DNA from 4 places in the Kluyvera chengduensis genome. Region 1 is predicted to be linked to each of the others. Evidence: predicted binding sites of a transcription regulator. Region 1 holds the regulator's gene; each other region holds the start of a gene.
What was found. The regulator CRP, encoded in region 1, controls carbon source genes, mostly activating them, when cyclic AMP is high. The targets are predictions, from matches to a motif close to ATGTGANNNNNNTCACAT.
Positions count from the first base shown of each region.

Region 2: the regulator CRP is predicted to act here: its motif matches at 1,207-1,224, upstream of ACH1XZ_RS03185 (arabinose ABC transporter substrate-binding protein).
Region 3: the regulator CRP is predicted to act here: its motif matches at 1,403-1,420, upstream of aaeR (HTH-type transcriptional activator AaeR).
Region 4: the regulator CRP is predicted to act here: its motif matches at 1,506-1,523, upstream of focA (formate transporter FocA).

Region 1 covers NZ_JBIQOI010000010.1:125,626-128,781, reverse strand. The annotation lists gene ACH1XZ_RS20135 (phosphoribulokinase) at 1-593, shown strand, start outside; gene ACH1XZ_RS20130 (OsmC family protein) at 690-1,094, opposite strand; gene crp (cAMP-activated global transcriptional regulator CRP) at 1,399-2,031, shown strand; gene ACH1XZ_RS20120 (YccS/YhfK family putative transporter) at 2,087-3,156, shown strand, end outside.
Region 2 covers NZ_JBIQOI010000001.1:681,496-684,651, forward strand. The annotation lists gene ACH1XZ_RS03180 (DJ-1/PfpI family protein) at 505-1,062, shown strand; gene ACH1XZ_RS03185 (arabinose ABC transporter substrate-binding protein) at 1,366-2,346, shown strand; gene araG (L-arabinose ABC transporter ATP-binding protein AraG) at 2,410-3,156, shown strand, end outside.
Region 3 covers NZ_JBIQOI010000004.1:290,273-293,428, reverse strand. The annotation lists gene ACH1XZ_RS14005 (YagU family protein) at 1-218, opposite strand, end outside; gene aaeR (HTH-type transcriptional activator AaeR) at 459-1,385, opposite strand; gene aaeX (p-hydroxybenzoic acid efflux pump operon protein AaeX) at 1,515-1,718, shown strand; gene aaeA (p-hydroxybenzoic acid efflux pump subunit AaeA) at 1,726-2,658, shown strand; gene aaeB (p-hydroxybenzoic acid efflux pump subunit AaeB) at 2,664-3,156, shown strand, end outside.
Region 4 covers NZ_JBIQOI010000002.1:753,003-756,158, forward strand. The annotation lists gene ycaO (30S ribosomal protein S12 methylthiotransferase accessory factor YcaO) at 1-1,178, shown strand, start outside; gene focA (formate transporter FocA) at 1,584-2,441, shown strand; gene pflB (formate C-acetyltransferase) at 2,497-3,156, shown strand, end outside.

The DNA of each region.
Region 1 (3,156 bases):
AGGGGAAGTCACGCAAATACCTGCATACCTATGACGAAGCGGTGCCGTGGAACCAGGTGCCAGGCACATTTACGCCGTGGCAGCCGCTGCCGGAACCGACCGATGTGCTGTTTTATGAAGGGCTGCACGGCGGCGTCGTCACCCCGCAGCACGACGTCGCACGGCATGTTGATCTGCTGGTTGGCGTAGTACCGATTGTTAACCTGGAGTGGATCCAGAAGATGATCCGCGACACCAGCGAGCGCGGCCACTCTCGCGAAGCGGTGATGGATTCCGTGGTGCGTTCGATGGAAGACTATATCAACTTCATCACCCCACAGTTCTCACGCACCCACATCAACTTCCAGCGCGTGCCAACGGTCGATACCTCTAACCCGTTTGCAGCCAAAAGCATTCCGTCACTGGACGAGAGTTTCGTGGTGATTCACTTCCGTAATCTCGACCACATCGACTTCCCATGGCTACTGGCCATGTTGCAGGGGTCATTCATCTCACATATGAATACGCTGGTCGTTCCCGGTGGGAAAATGGTGCTGGCAATGGAATTAATCATGACGCCGCTGGTGCAGCGGCTGATGGAAGGCAGGAAATAGCATCAAGACCAGGTAGCCCGGACGAGGTGCGCTAGTACCGACTCCGGGAATGACCCCGGCGTCACTGCGTTCGGCCGGGCTACGTCTGGCATGTAATCAGCCTTCGATCACTTCGTAAGAGTGAGTGATATTCACCGCTTTTTCGAGCATCAGCGCCACCGAGCAGTATTTCTCAGCAGACAGATCCACCGCACGCGATACCGCCGCATCCTTCAGATCTTTACCGGTGACGATAAAGTGCAGGTTAATGTGCGTAAACAGACGAGGCGCTTCTTCACGGCGCTCAGAGGTGAGCTTCACTTCGCAGTCGGTCACGTCATTGCGACCTTTTTGCAGGATAGAAACAACGTCAATCGCACTGCAACCACCGGCGGCCATCAGCACGACTTCCATCGGGCTCGGCGCTTTATCGCCAGAGTTACCGTCCATCAAAATTTGGTGGCCAGAAGCAGACTCACCGAGGAAGGTTAACCCTTCAACCCATTTCACACGTGCTTGCATAATATTTAACTCCCAGGTTGCAATTTTCTTCTCAGATTACGCGCACATAACAATTCTCGCAATGGAAGGCGATCGCCGTCATGCTGAAGCGAGACACCAGGAGACACACGGCTAAAGCTATGCTAAAACAGTCGGGATGCTACGGTAATACATAAACGTACTGCATGTATGCAGAGGACATCACATTACAGGCTGCGACCCTATTCGACAGCCGACTTCCCAGGTAACGGGAAGGATACTATTGCAACCAGTGGCTGCAATGTTTTTGCCGCTGGGAAGAGCTTATAACAGAGGATAACCGCGCATGGTGCTTGGCAAACCGCAAACAGACCCTACTCTCGAATGGTTCTTGTCTCATTGCCATATTCATAAGTACCCATCGAAGAGCACGCTGATTCACCAGGGTGAAAAAGCAGAGACGCTGTATTACATCGTAAAAGGCTCCGTGGCTGTACTCATCAAGGACGAAGAAGGCAAAGAGATGATCCTCTCTTACCTCAACCAGGGCGATTTTATCGGCGAGCTGGGCCTGTTCGAAGAAGGCCAGGAACGCAGCGCATGGGTACGAGCAAAAACCGCTTGTGAAGTTGCTGAAATCTCTTATAAAAAATTCCGTCAGCTGATCCAGGTTAACCCGGACATTCTGATGCGTCTCTCTTCTCAGATGGCGCGTCGTCTGCAGGTCACCTCTGAAAAAGTGGGTAACCTGGCCTTCCTGGACGTAACCGGTCGTATCGCTCAGACCCTGCTGAACCTGGCTAAACAGCCTGACGCCATGACCCACCCAGACGGTATGCAGATCAAAATCACCCGTCAGGAAATTGGTCAGATCGTTGGCTGCTCCCGTGAAACCGTGGGCCGTATTCTGAAAATGCTGGAAGATCAGAACCTGATCTCCGCACACGGCAAAACCATTGTCGTTTACGGTACCCGCTAATCCGGCCCAAAATGGCGTATTGTAAAAGCAATACGCCATTTTTGTTTTTCCCCCTATGTGGCGCAGGCTGATTTACCACCCGGAAGTCAACTATGCACTGCGGCAAACGCTGGTGTTATGTCTGCCGGTTGCTATCGGACTTCTGCTCGGCCATCTCCAGCAGGGTTTGCTGTTTTCATTGGTGCCCGCCTGCTGCAATATCGCCGGTCTCGACACTCCGCATAAGCGCTTCTTTAAACGCCTGATTATCGGTGGCTGTCTGTTCGCCGGATGCAGTCTTGCCGTTCAGCTGTTGTTGGCGCGCGACATCCCCTTGCCGTTGATTCTCACCGGGCTGGCGCTGCTGCTGGGCGTTACGGCGGAAATCAGCGCGCTGCACGGGCGGCTACTACCCGCCTCGCTCATCGCGTCTATCTTTACCCTAAGCCTTGCGGGAAATATGCCCATCTGGGAGCCCTTGCTGCTCTACGCGCTGGGTACGCTGTGGTACGGAGTATTTAACTGGTGGTGGTTCTGGATGTGGCGCGAACAGCCGCTGCGGGAATCACTGAGCTTGCTTTACCGCCAGCTCGCCGAATACTGTGAAGCGAAATATAGCCTGCTGACGCAGCATACCGACCCGGGCACCGCGCTGCCGCCGTTGCTGACTCGCCAGCAGAAAGTGGTGGATCTGATTTCCCAATGCTATCAGCAGTTGCACATGCTTGCGGCTAACCAGCATAACGATTACAAGCGCCTGCTGCGCGCCTTCCAGGTGGGGCTCGATTTACAGGAACATATCTCTGTCAGCCTGCACCAGCCCGAAGAGGTACAAAAGCTGGTTGAACGCAGCCACGCCGAAGCGGTGATCCGCTGGAACGCCCAGACCGTTGCGGCGCGCCTGAGGGTACTGGCGGACGATATTCTCTATCACCGCTACCCCACCCGCTTCAATATGGATAAACAAATAGGCGCGCTGGAGAAAATCGCCGACCAGCATCCAGACAACCCGGTCGGCCAGTTTTGCGCATGGCACTTCAGCCGCATCGCCCGCGTGCTACGCTCTCAGCGACCGCTCTACCCGCGCAACCTGATGGCCGATAAACAGCGACGTCTACCGCTATTCGCAGCGCTTAAAAGCTATCT
Region 2 (3,156 bases), on a different contig from region 1:
CTTTGGGATATTAATTCCCCTCGTCAGATAAAAGAATACTCTTAGTATGGATATAAGAAAAGTCTCACGGGTTCCTTTTTACGTTTCGTTACAACCTATATTAGAATTAACGCTTTAGGCAGAGATATATGTTCTTAACGCGATGATTAGTAGTGAATATAACGAGTTTGTATAGTCTCCGTAAGGCTTTGTTAACATGGGCTTTGCTAGAGTGTCGTTTGCATTTAAAAATGTGATCGCGATCTTGTTTTCCAAGGAATAGTAAAGTTATCGCGAAATTAATACGTATTATTTACGATGAATGGCATTTTACGAATAATGTCTGCCAGACAAAGTATGTATTTTTAAGTGGCTGTCTTGAATATTAAAACAAGGTTGAGTTTGTTTTAGAACATTTTTTCTATTAGACAGTCTGTAGATGCTTTTCGCCGTAATTAAGGGTACGCAAGTTCTTCCCGTTTGCGCCTCAGGGAAGTTGCGTTGATTAAAATGACAGGAGTTAAAATGAAACAGGTTGCTGTACTGCTGGCCCCAGGCTTTGAAGAAGGGGAAGCGATTGTCACGATTGATATCCTACGTCGTCTGCACATTGGCGTTGAACTGGTGTCCTGCGCTGAGTCCCGTGCGGTTGTCAGCTACCACGATATTCCGATGGTTGCAGACGCGACGCTGGCAGAACGCCTTGATACGCTGTACGACGCAGTTGTCCTACCAGGCGGCCCTCAGGGAAGCGTGAATCTAGCGGCGAATGCCGATGTCATTAAGTTCGTTGAAGCCCACGATGCAGCGGGTAAGTTTATCTGCCCAATCTGCTCTGCGGCGGCACGCGTATTAGCAGGTAATGACTTGCTGAAAGGACGCCGTTACGTTTGCTCTGGGGATTTATGGCAGGATGTAAAAAATGGCGAATATGTTGATGCGCCGGTTGTCGAAGATGGCAATCTGATTAGCGGCAAAGGCTTTGGTCATGTCTTTGATTTCGCCTTCACCGTTGCCGCTCGCCTGTTGGGTGATGAAGCACCGGTACGCGACCATGCCGATCACATCTATTACCGCTGGTAATTGTTAACAAATTCCGGCTAAAGGGATTTTCCCACTCGTTATATAGATAAATCTGCTACCCCCTGGCGTGAATTGTCAGACAATTCACGCTTTCTATATGTACTTATTTGCTGAATATATGCATCACCCTACTGTAATTCAGCGGTGTGATGCCGCTCTCTTCTGGAAAACGCATTCCGGGCTATTAATGTTTCAACAACGTTAACGCTGTTAATAATACGGCTAATACTTTGTTTTATGTCTAATTTAAATCACCTATTTGATTTTTCCCTACATAAAAGAACATTAAGGCTGGAGTTAACCATGCACAAATTTACCAAAGCGCTGGCGGCCATTGGTCTGGCAGCGGTTATGTCACAATCAGCTATGGCTGAAAACCTCAAGCTCGGTTTTTTAGTTAAACAACCCGAGGAACCCTGGTTCCAGACGGAATGGAAATTTGCCGATAAAGCCGGTAAAGACCTCGGCTTTGACGTAATTAAAATTGCCGTGCCCGACGGAGAGAAAACGCTGAATGCGATCGATAGCCTGGCGGCTAGCGGCGCGAAAGGGTTTGTTATCTGTACCCCCGACCCAAAACTGGGGCCAGCCATTGTGGCGAAAGCGCGCGGCTATGACATGAAAGTGATAACCGTCGACGATCAGTTCGTGAACGCCAAAGGTAAACCGATGGAAGATGTGCCGCTGGTGATGATGGCGGCGAGCGAAATTGGCGCGCGTCAGGGCCAGGAGCTCTACAAAGAGATGCAAAAGCGCGGTTGGGATGTGAAAACCACTGGCGTGATGGCCATTACCGCGAACGAACTGGATACGGCGCGTCGTCGTACTACCGGTTCAATGGACGCATTGAAAGCGGCGGGCTTCCCGGAAAAACAGATCTATCAGGTTCCGACCAAATCTAACGATATCCCCGGTGCATTCGATGCCGGTAACTCCCTGCTGGTACAGCATCCGGAAGTGAAGCAATGGCTGATTATCGGCATGAACGACAACACCGTGCTGGGTGGCGTGCGTGCGACGGAAGGCCAGGGCTTTAAAGCGGCCAACGTCATCGGTATCGGCATTAACGGCGTTGATGCGGTCAACGAGCTTTCTAAAGCACAGGCCACCGGCTTCTTCGGCTCTTTACTGCCAAGCCCGGATATTCACGGCTATAAAACCAGCGAACTGCTCTACAACTGGGTACAGAAAGGCGCTGAGCCACCGAAATTTACTGCGGTGACTGACGTAGTGCTGATTACCCGCGATAACTTCAAAGAAGAACTGGCGAAAAAAGGCCTCTGAGTCCTGATAATTCTCCCTTCGCGACAGCGGAGGGAGACGGGTCGTGTCATTGTGGAGGTTGTGATGCAACAGTCTACCCCTTATCTCTCTTTCCGCGGTATTAGCAAAACCTTCCCCGGCGTAAAAGCGCTGTCCGATATTAGCTTTGATTGCTATAGCGGACAGGTGCATGCGCTGATGGGGGAGAACGGCGCGGGCAAATCCACGCTGCTGAAAATTCTCAGCGGCAACTATGCGCCAACCTCCGGGTCATTGGTGCTGCGGGGAGAAGAGATTTCTTTTGCCGATACCACGGCGGCGCTGAACGCCGGTATCGCGATTATTTACCAGGAACTGCATCTCGTCCCGGAAATGACCGTGGCGGAAAATATCTATCTTGGGCAATTACCGAGCCGCGGCGGCTTCGTAAACCGTTCGCTGCTGAACTATGAAGCCCGGCTGCAGCTGGAGCATCTGGGTCTGGATATCGACCCCGACACGCCGCTGAAGTATCTCTCCATCGGCCAGTGGCAGATGGTGGAAATTGCTAAGGCTCTGGCGCGCAACGCCAAGGTCATCGCCTTTGACGAACCGACCAGCTCGCTCTCCGCCCGCGAAATCGACAATCTGTTCAGGGTCATCCGTGAACTGCGTAAAGAAGGCCGGGTGATCATCTATGTTTCACACCGCATGGAGGAGATCTTTGCCCTCAGCGATGCCATTACCGTGTTCAAAGATGGTCGCTATGTTTGCACGTTTGACGACATCAAAGCGGTCAGCCATGACCGTCTGGTGCAGGCCATGGTCGGGCGTGAAATCGGTGATATCTAT
Region 3 (3,156 bases), on a different contig from region 1:
GGGTTAAGGAAATTACGGGAACAATCGATTTGACTTGCGGCTCTTATTAACTGCTCGGGCCCGCATGCACCGGTGAATAAATCGGTAGGACTGCGCGGAGGAAGAGGCACTTCGGCACCCCATTTCACAAACGCGGAGACGATCCCTGCGATTAACCCTATGAATGCGGCAAGCCCATAACGCCTGCGTGAAGGCGGTGTTTGTTCGAATAAATTCATACTGAGTCCTTGGTTAAAATGATCCTGCTCAATGCATTCTGTTTTTAGATTTTTAATTAAATGCAACCGTCTGGGTATCAGACATAATACAAGATAATAGTCAGATGGGCAGAGTGTCAATTAGCCAAACTTAATAGTTCAGATGATTTATTCCTGAATTACAGCGACTGTAACTCAGGAAATATTCATGCCAAATACTCTTAATGGGACTGTTTAATTTCGGAATGAATATGTCTTTGCTTATTCTTTCCTTCTTCCACGCATCCCCTGAAACAGCCCCGCGACTTCGACAAAATAGTCTGTCAGATAGTTAATACAGACCTGTACTTTGAGCGGCAACTTGTCTTTTTCGGTATACAGGGCGTACACCGGGCGCGGGTCGGACTGATAGCGTGGGAATAAGATCTCAAGCTCACCGCTGTTGATCTCATTGATCACCCACATCAGCGGAACGTAGGCAATACCGGCACCGGCAACCAGCCAGCGAGAGATGGTCATTGGGTCGTTAGTGACAAATCGCCCCTCTGGCAGCAGTTTGGTTGAAATTCCTTCCGGAGCAATTAGCTCAAACTCGTTATCCGGACGAACGCTATATTCCAGCCACGAATGGTTACTGAGATCCGCCGGTTTTTCGGGCACGCCAAACTGCGCGAGGTATTTCTTCGACGCACAGACGACCATTGGCATGCTGCCCAGACGGCGAGAGAAGAGGCTGGAATCTTGCAGCGCCCCAACGCGGATAACCACATCCAGACCATCGGCAATGAGATCCGGCGCTGGAATGCCCGTCACCAGATTCACGGTTAATCCTGGATACTCTTTAAGCATCTCCGCCGTCATGGCAGCGAGGACATTTTGTGCCATAGTTGAAGAACAGCCGATGCGCAGCGTACCAATCGGCGTGTTGTTAAAGGCATAAAGCTGTTCGTGTACATCTTTCACTTCGAACAGCATTCGACGGCAGCCTTGGTAGTAAATTTTGCCGGCTTCGGTTAAGCCGATGCTGCGGGTGCTACGGTTAAGCAGTTTGACCTGCAGCTCATCTTCCAGTTTAGAGACAGTCTGGCTGATGGAAGAAACGCTCATCTGTAGCTGGCGTGCCGCGGCAGTAAAGGAGCCTTGCTCGACAACTTTGGCAAACACCGACATCCGTTTTAGTCGTTCCATTGTTCACTCTGGCTTAAAAGTGATTTGCATCACACTATGTAGATAAGGCAATAACAGTTACGTTAAAATACTGTTAGCTGAATAATTAAAGTTCCAATCTCACCTGCACGCTAGTCTAGTAAGGTCAACATGAGCCTGTTTCCTGTCATCGTGATTTTCGGTCTCTCATTCCCGCCGATCTTCTTTGAGCTGCTCTTATCGCTCGCCATTTTTTGGTTGGTGCGTCGCGTGCTGACGCCAACCGGGATCTATGATTTTGTCTGGCATCCCGCGTTGTTCAACACCGCACTGTATTGCTGCCTGTTTTATCTAATATCACGTTTGTTCGTCTGAGGTAGATGTGAAAACACTAACAAGAAATATCTCCCGTACCGCTATTACGGTGATACTGGTCATCCTGGCATTCATCGCTATTTTTCGTGCCTGGGTCTATTACACCGAGTCTCCGTGGACGCGCGATGCGCGCTTTAGCGCGGACGTCGTCGCCATTGCTCCTGACGTATCCGGCCTGATTACCGATGTTCAGGTCAAGGATAACCAACTGGTTAGCAAAAATCAGGTGCTGTTTGTGATTGACCAGCCGCGCTACCAGAAGGCGCTTGAAGAAGCGAATGCTGATGTCGCCTACTACAAAGCGCTGGCGGATGAAAAAAGCCGTGAAGCCGGGCGCCGTAACAAGCTGGGCGTGATTGCCATGTCCCGCGAAGAAATAGACCAATCAAATAACGTGCTGCAAACCGTGCTGCACCAGTTAGCTAAAGCGCAGGCGACGCGCGATCTGGCGCGTCTGGATCTGGATCGTACGGTGATTCGCGCCCCTGCGGATGGCTGGGTGACTAACCTGAACGTCTACGCCGGTGAGTTTATTACCCGTGGTTCTACGGCGGTCGCGTTGGTAAAACAGCACTCCTTCTACGTGATGGCCTACCTCGAAGAGACCAAGCTCTCAAGCGTGCGTCCGGGCTACCGTGCTGAAATTACCCCGCTCGGCAGCAACCATGTGATTAAAGGGACCGTTGATAGCGTCGCAGCGGGCGTCACCAACGCCAGTAGCAGCGTCGACAGCAAAGGGATGGCGACCATCGACTCCAACCTTGAGTGGGTTCGTCTGGCTCAGCGTGTACCGGTGCGTATCCGACTGGATGAAGAGACGGGCAACCTGTGGCCTGCGGGCACGACCGCCACGGTGGTTATTACCGGTGAGAAAGACCGCGATGCCAGCCGCATGAGCTTCTTCCAGAAGCTGGCGCTGCGTCTGCGTGAATTCGGTTAACTGTCATGGGCATTTTTAGTATTGCCAACCAGCACATCCGCTTTGCCGTCAAACTGGCCTGTGCGGTGGTGCTGGCCCTGTTTGTCGGCTTCCACTTTCAGCTTGAAACGCCGCGCTGGGCGGTGCTGACTGCCGCCATTGTGGCGGCCGGTCCGGCCTTCGCTGCGGGTGGGGAACCTTACGCGGGGGCAATCCGCTATCGCGGGATGCTGCGTATTGTCGGGACCTTTATCGGCTGTATCGCCGCGCTGGTGATTATCATCACTATGATCCGCGCGCCGCTGCTGATGCTCCTCGTGTGCAGCATCTGGGCCGGTTTCTGTACCTGGGTCTCTTCGCTGGTTCGCGTTGAGAACTCCTACGCCTGGGGGCTTTCCGGCTATACGGCGCTGATTATCGTTATCACGATTCAGGCCGAACCGCTGCTGACGCCGCAGTTTGCCGTGGAGCGTTGTAGCGAGATAGTGCTGGGGATTATCTGCGCGATCGTCGCCGATC
Region 4 (3,156 bases), on a different contig from region 1:
AGGGGCTGTCAGAGGTCTTCGAACGCTACGTGAAAAACCGTATCATCGCAGAAAGCATCAGCCTGCCGGAAATCCCGGCCGAGGTGCTGGCGCGCTATCCAGGCGTGGTTGAGTCCATCAAAACGCTGGAAGCGGAAGGTTTCCCAATCTTCGCTTACGACGGTTCACTGGGCGGTAAATACCCGGTGATCTGCGTGGTGCTGTTCAACCCAGCCAACGGCACCTGCTTCGCGTCCTTCGGCGCGCACCCTGATTTCGGCGTTGCGCTTGAGCGTACGGTGACCGAACTGCTGCAGGGCCGCGGTCTGAAAGATCTCGACGTGTTCACTCCGCCAACCTTCGATGACGAAGAAGTCGCTGAACATACCAACCTCGAAACCCACTTCATCGACTCCAGCGGTCTGATCTCCTGGGATATGTTCAAGCAGGATGCAGACTACCCGTTTGCAGACTGGAACTTCTCAGGCACGACCGAAGAAGAGTTCGCGACTCTGATGGCTATCTTCAATGAAGAAGATAAAGAAGTGTATATCGCCGACTATGAGCACCTGAGCGTTTACGCTTGCCGTATCATCGTACCTGGCATGTCTGATATCTATCCGGCAGAAGATCTGTGGCTTGCCAATAACAATATGGGCAGCCACCTGCGCGACACCATTCTTTCTCTGCCGGGCAGCGAGTGGGAAAAAGAAGAGTACCTGAATCTCATCGAACAGATGGATGATGAAGGCCTGGACGATTTCACCCGCGTACGCGAGCTTCTGGGCCTGGCCACCGGTCCAAATAACGGCTGGTCGACCCTGCGCGTTGGCGAACTGAAAGCCATGCTGGCACTGGCAGGCGGCGACCTCGAGCAGGCACTGATCTGGACCGAGTGGACCATGGAGTTCAATGCTTCTGTGTTCAGCGCAGAGCGTGCTAACTACTACCGTTGTCTGCAAACGCTGCTGCTGCTGTCTCAGGAAGAAGAACGTGAACCTCTGCAGTATCTGAACGCTTTCGTCCGCATGTACGGTGCCGACGCCGTAGAAGCGGCCAGCGCGGCACTGAGCGGTGAAGAGGCCTTCTATGGTCTGCAGCCTGCTGACGGCTCCCTGGAAGCCTTCCCTGCGCATCAGTCGCTTCTGCAGGCCTATGAGAAGCTTCAGCGCGCGAAAGCGGCTTTCTGGGCGAAGTAGGATATTTCCCGCAGAAAAAGTAGGTTTAACGTACAGTCTACGCTATATTACGGGGCCAATTATTGGCCCCTTTTTTTATTTCCACGCTTAGCTTCATAGAACTGTGAAAATAAAGTTAAACATAAGTAAACACGATATTTAGTAGCTTACATTTATTGTTAATTTGCATAATGATTACCCCATTTTAATTAACTAATAAAATGAAGGGCAAAGAAAAAATTCAACTGAATCTGTAAATCTTAAAATTTATTTTTATCATTAAATTCAATAAATTACCCTGGAATCGTTGAAAAACCATTCGTTCTTCAGGCCTATAAGCCAGGCGAGATATGATCTATATCAAATTCTCATCTATAATGCTTTGTTAGTATCTCGTCGCCGATTAAATAAAAAGAGAGAGTTAGTGTGAAAGCTGACAACCCTTTTGATCTACTCCTTCCTGCTGCGATGGCCAAAGTTGCCGAAGAAGCGGGTGTCTATAAAGCAACCAAGCATCCGCTGAAAACCTTTTATCTGGCGATTACTGCGGGCGTCTTTATCTCGATTGCTTTTGTTTTTTACATTACCGCAACCACGGGTACCGCAGGTATGCCATTTGGCATCGCGAAACTCATTGGTGGTATTTGTTTCTCCTTGGGCTTAATTCTTTGCGTGATTTGTGGCGCAGACCTCTTCACCTCAACCGTACTGATCGTGGTAGCGAAAGCCAGCGGCCGTATCACCTGGGGTCAATTGGCGAAAAACTGGCTCAACGTCTATGTTGGTAACCTGATTGGGTGCCTGCTCTTCGTACTGCTGATGTGGCTGTCCGGTGAGTACATGACGGCCAACGGCGGATGGGGACTCAACGTCCTACAAACCGCTGACCACAAAATGCACCATACGTTTATCGAAGCCGTCGCTCTCGGCATCCTGGCTAACCTGATGGTCTGCCTGGCCGTGTGGATGAGCTACTCTGGCCGCAGCCTGATGGATAAAGCCATGATTATGGTTTTACCGGTTGCCATGTTCGTTGCCAGCGGTTTTGAGCACAGTATCGCAAACATGTTTATGATCCCTATGGGTATCGTTATACGCGATTTTGCTAGCCCGGAATTCTGGACCGCTATCGGTTCTACTCCGGAAAGTTTCTCTCACCTGACCGTGATGCACTTCATCACCGATAACCTGATTCCCGTGACTATCGGGAATATCATCGGCGGCGGTTTGTTGGTCGGGTTGACATACTGGGTCATTTACCTGCGTGGCGGTGACCGTCATTAATTGATGGTTGCTCCAGGCAGTAAATAAAAAGTCCACTTAAGAAGGTAGGTGTTACATGTCCGAACTTAATGAAAAGTTAGCCGCAGCCTGGGAAGGTTTTACCAAAGGTGATTGGCAGAATGAAGTAAACTTACGTGACTTCATCCAGAAAAACTACACTCCGTATGAGGGTGACGAGTCCTTCCTGGCTGGCGCTACTGAAGCGACCACCAAGCTGTGGGACAGCGTTATGGAAGGCGTTAAACTGGAAAACCGCACCCATGCGCCAGTTGACTTTGACACCGCCGTAGCTTCAACCATCACTTCCCACGACGCTGGCTACATTAATAAGTCGCTGGAAAAAATCGTTGGTCTGCAGACTGAAGCCCCGCTGAAACGTGCTCTTATCCCGTTCGGCGGCATCAAAATGATCGAAGGTTCCTGCAAAGCGTATAATCGCGAACTGGACCCGATGATCAAAAAAATCTTCACCGAATACCGCAAAACCCATAACCAGGGCGTATTCGATGTTTACACCAAAGACATTCTGAACTGCCGTAAATCTGGCGTTCTGACTGGTCTGCCAGATGCTTACGGCCGTGGTCGTATCATCGGTGACTACCGTCGCATCGCGGTGTACGGTATCGACTTCCTGATGAAAGACAAATACGCACAGTTCCTGTCTCTGCAGTCTGACCTGGAAAACGGCGTAAACCTGGAAGCGACTATCCGCCTG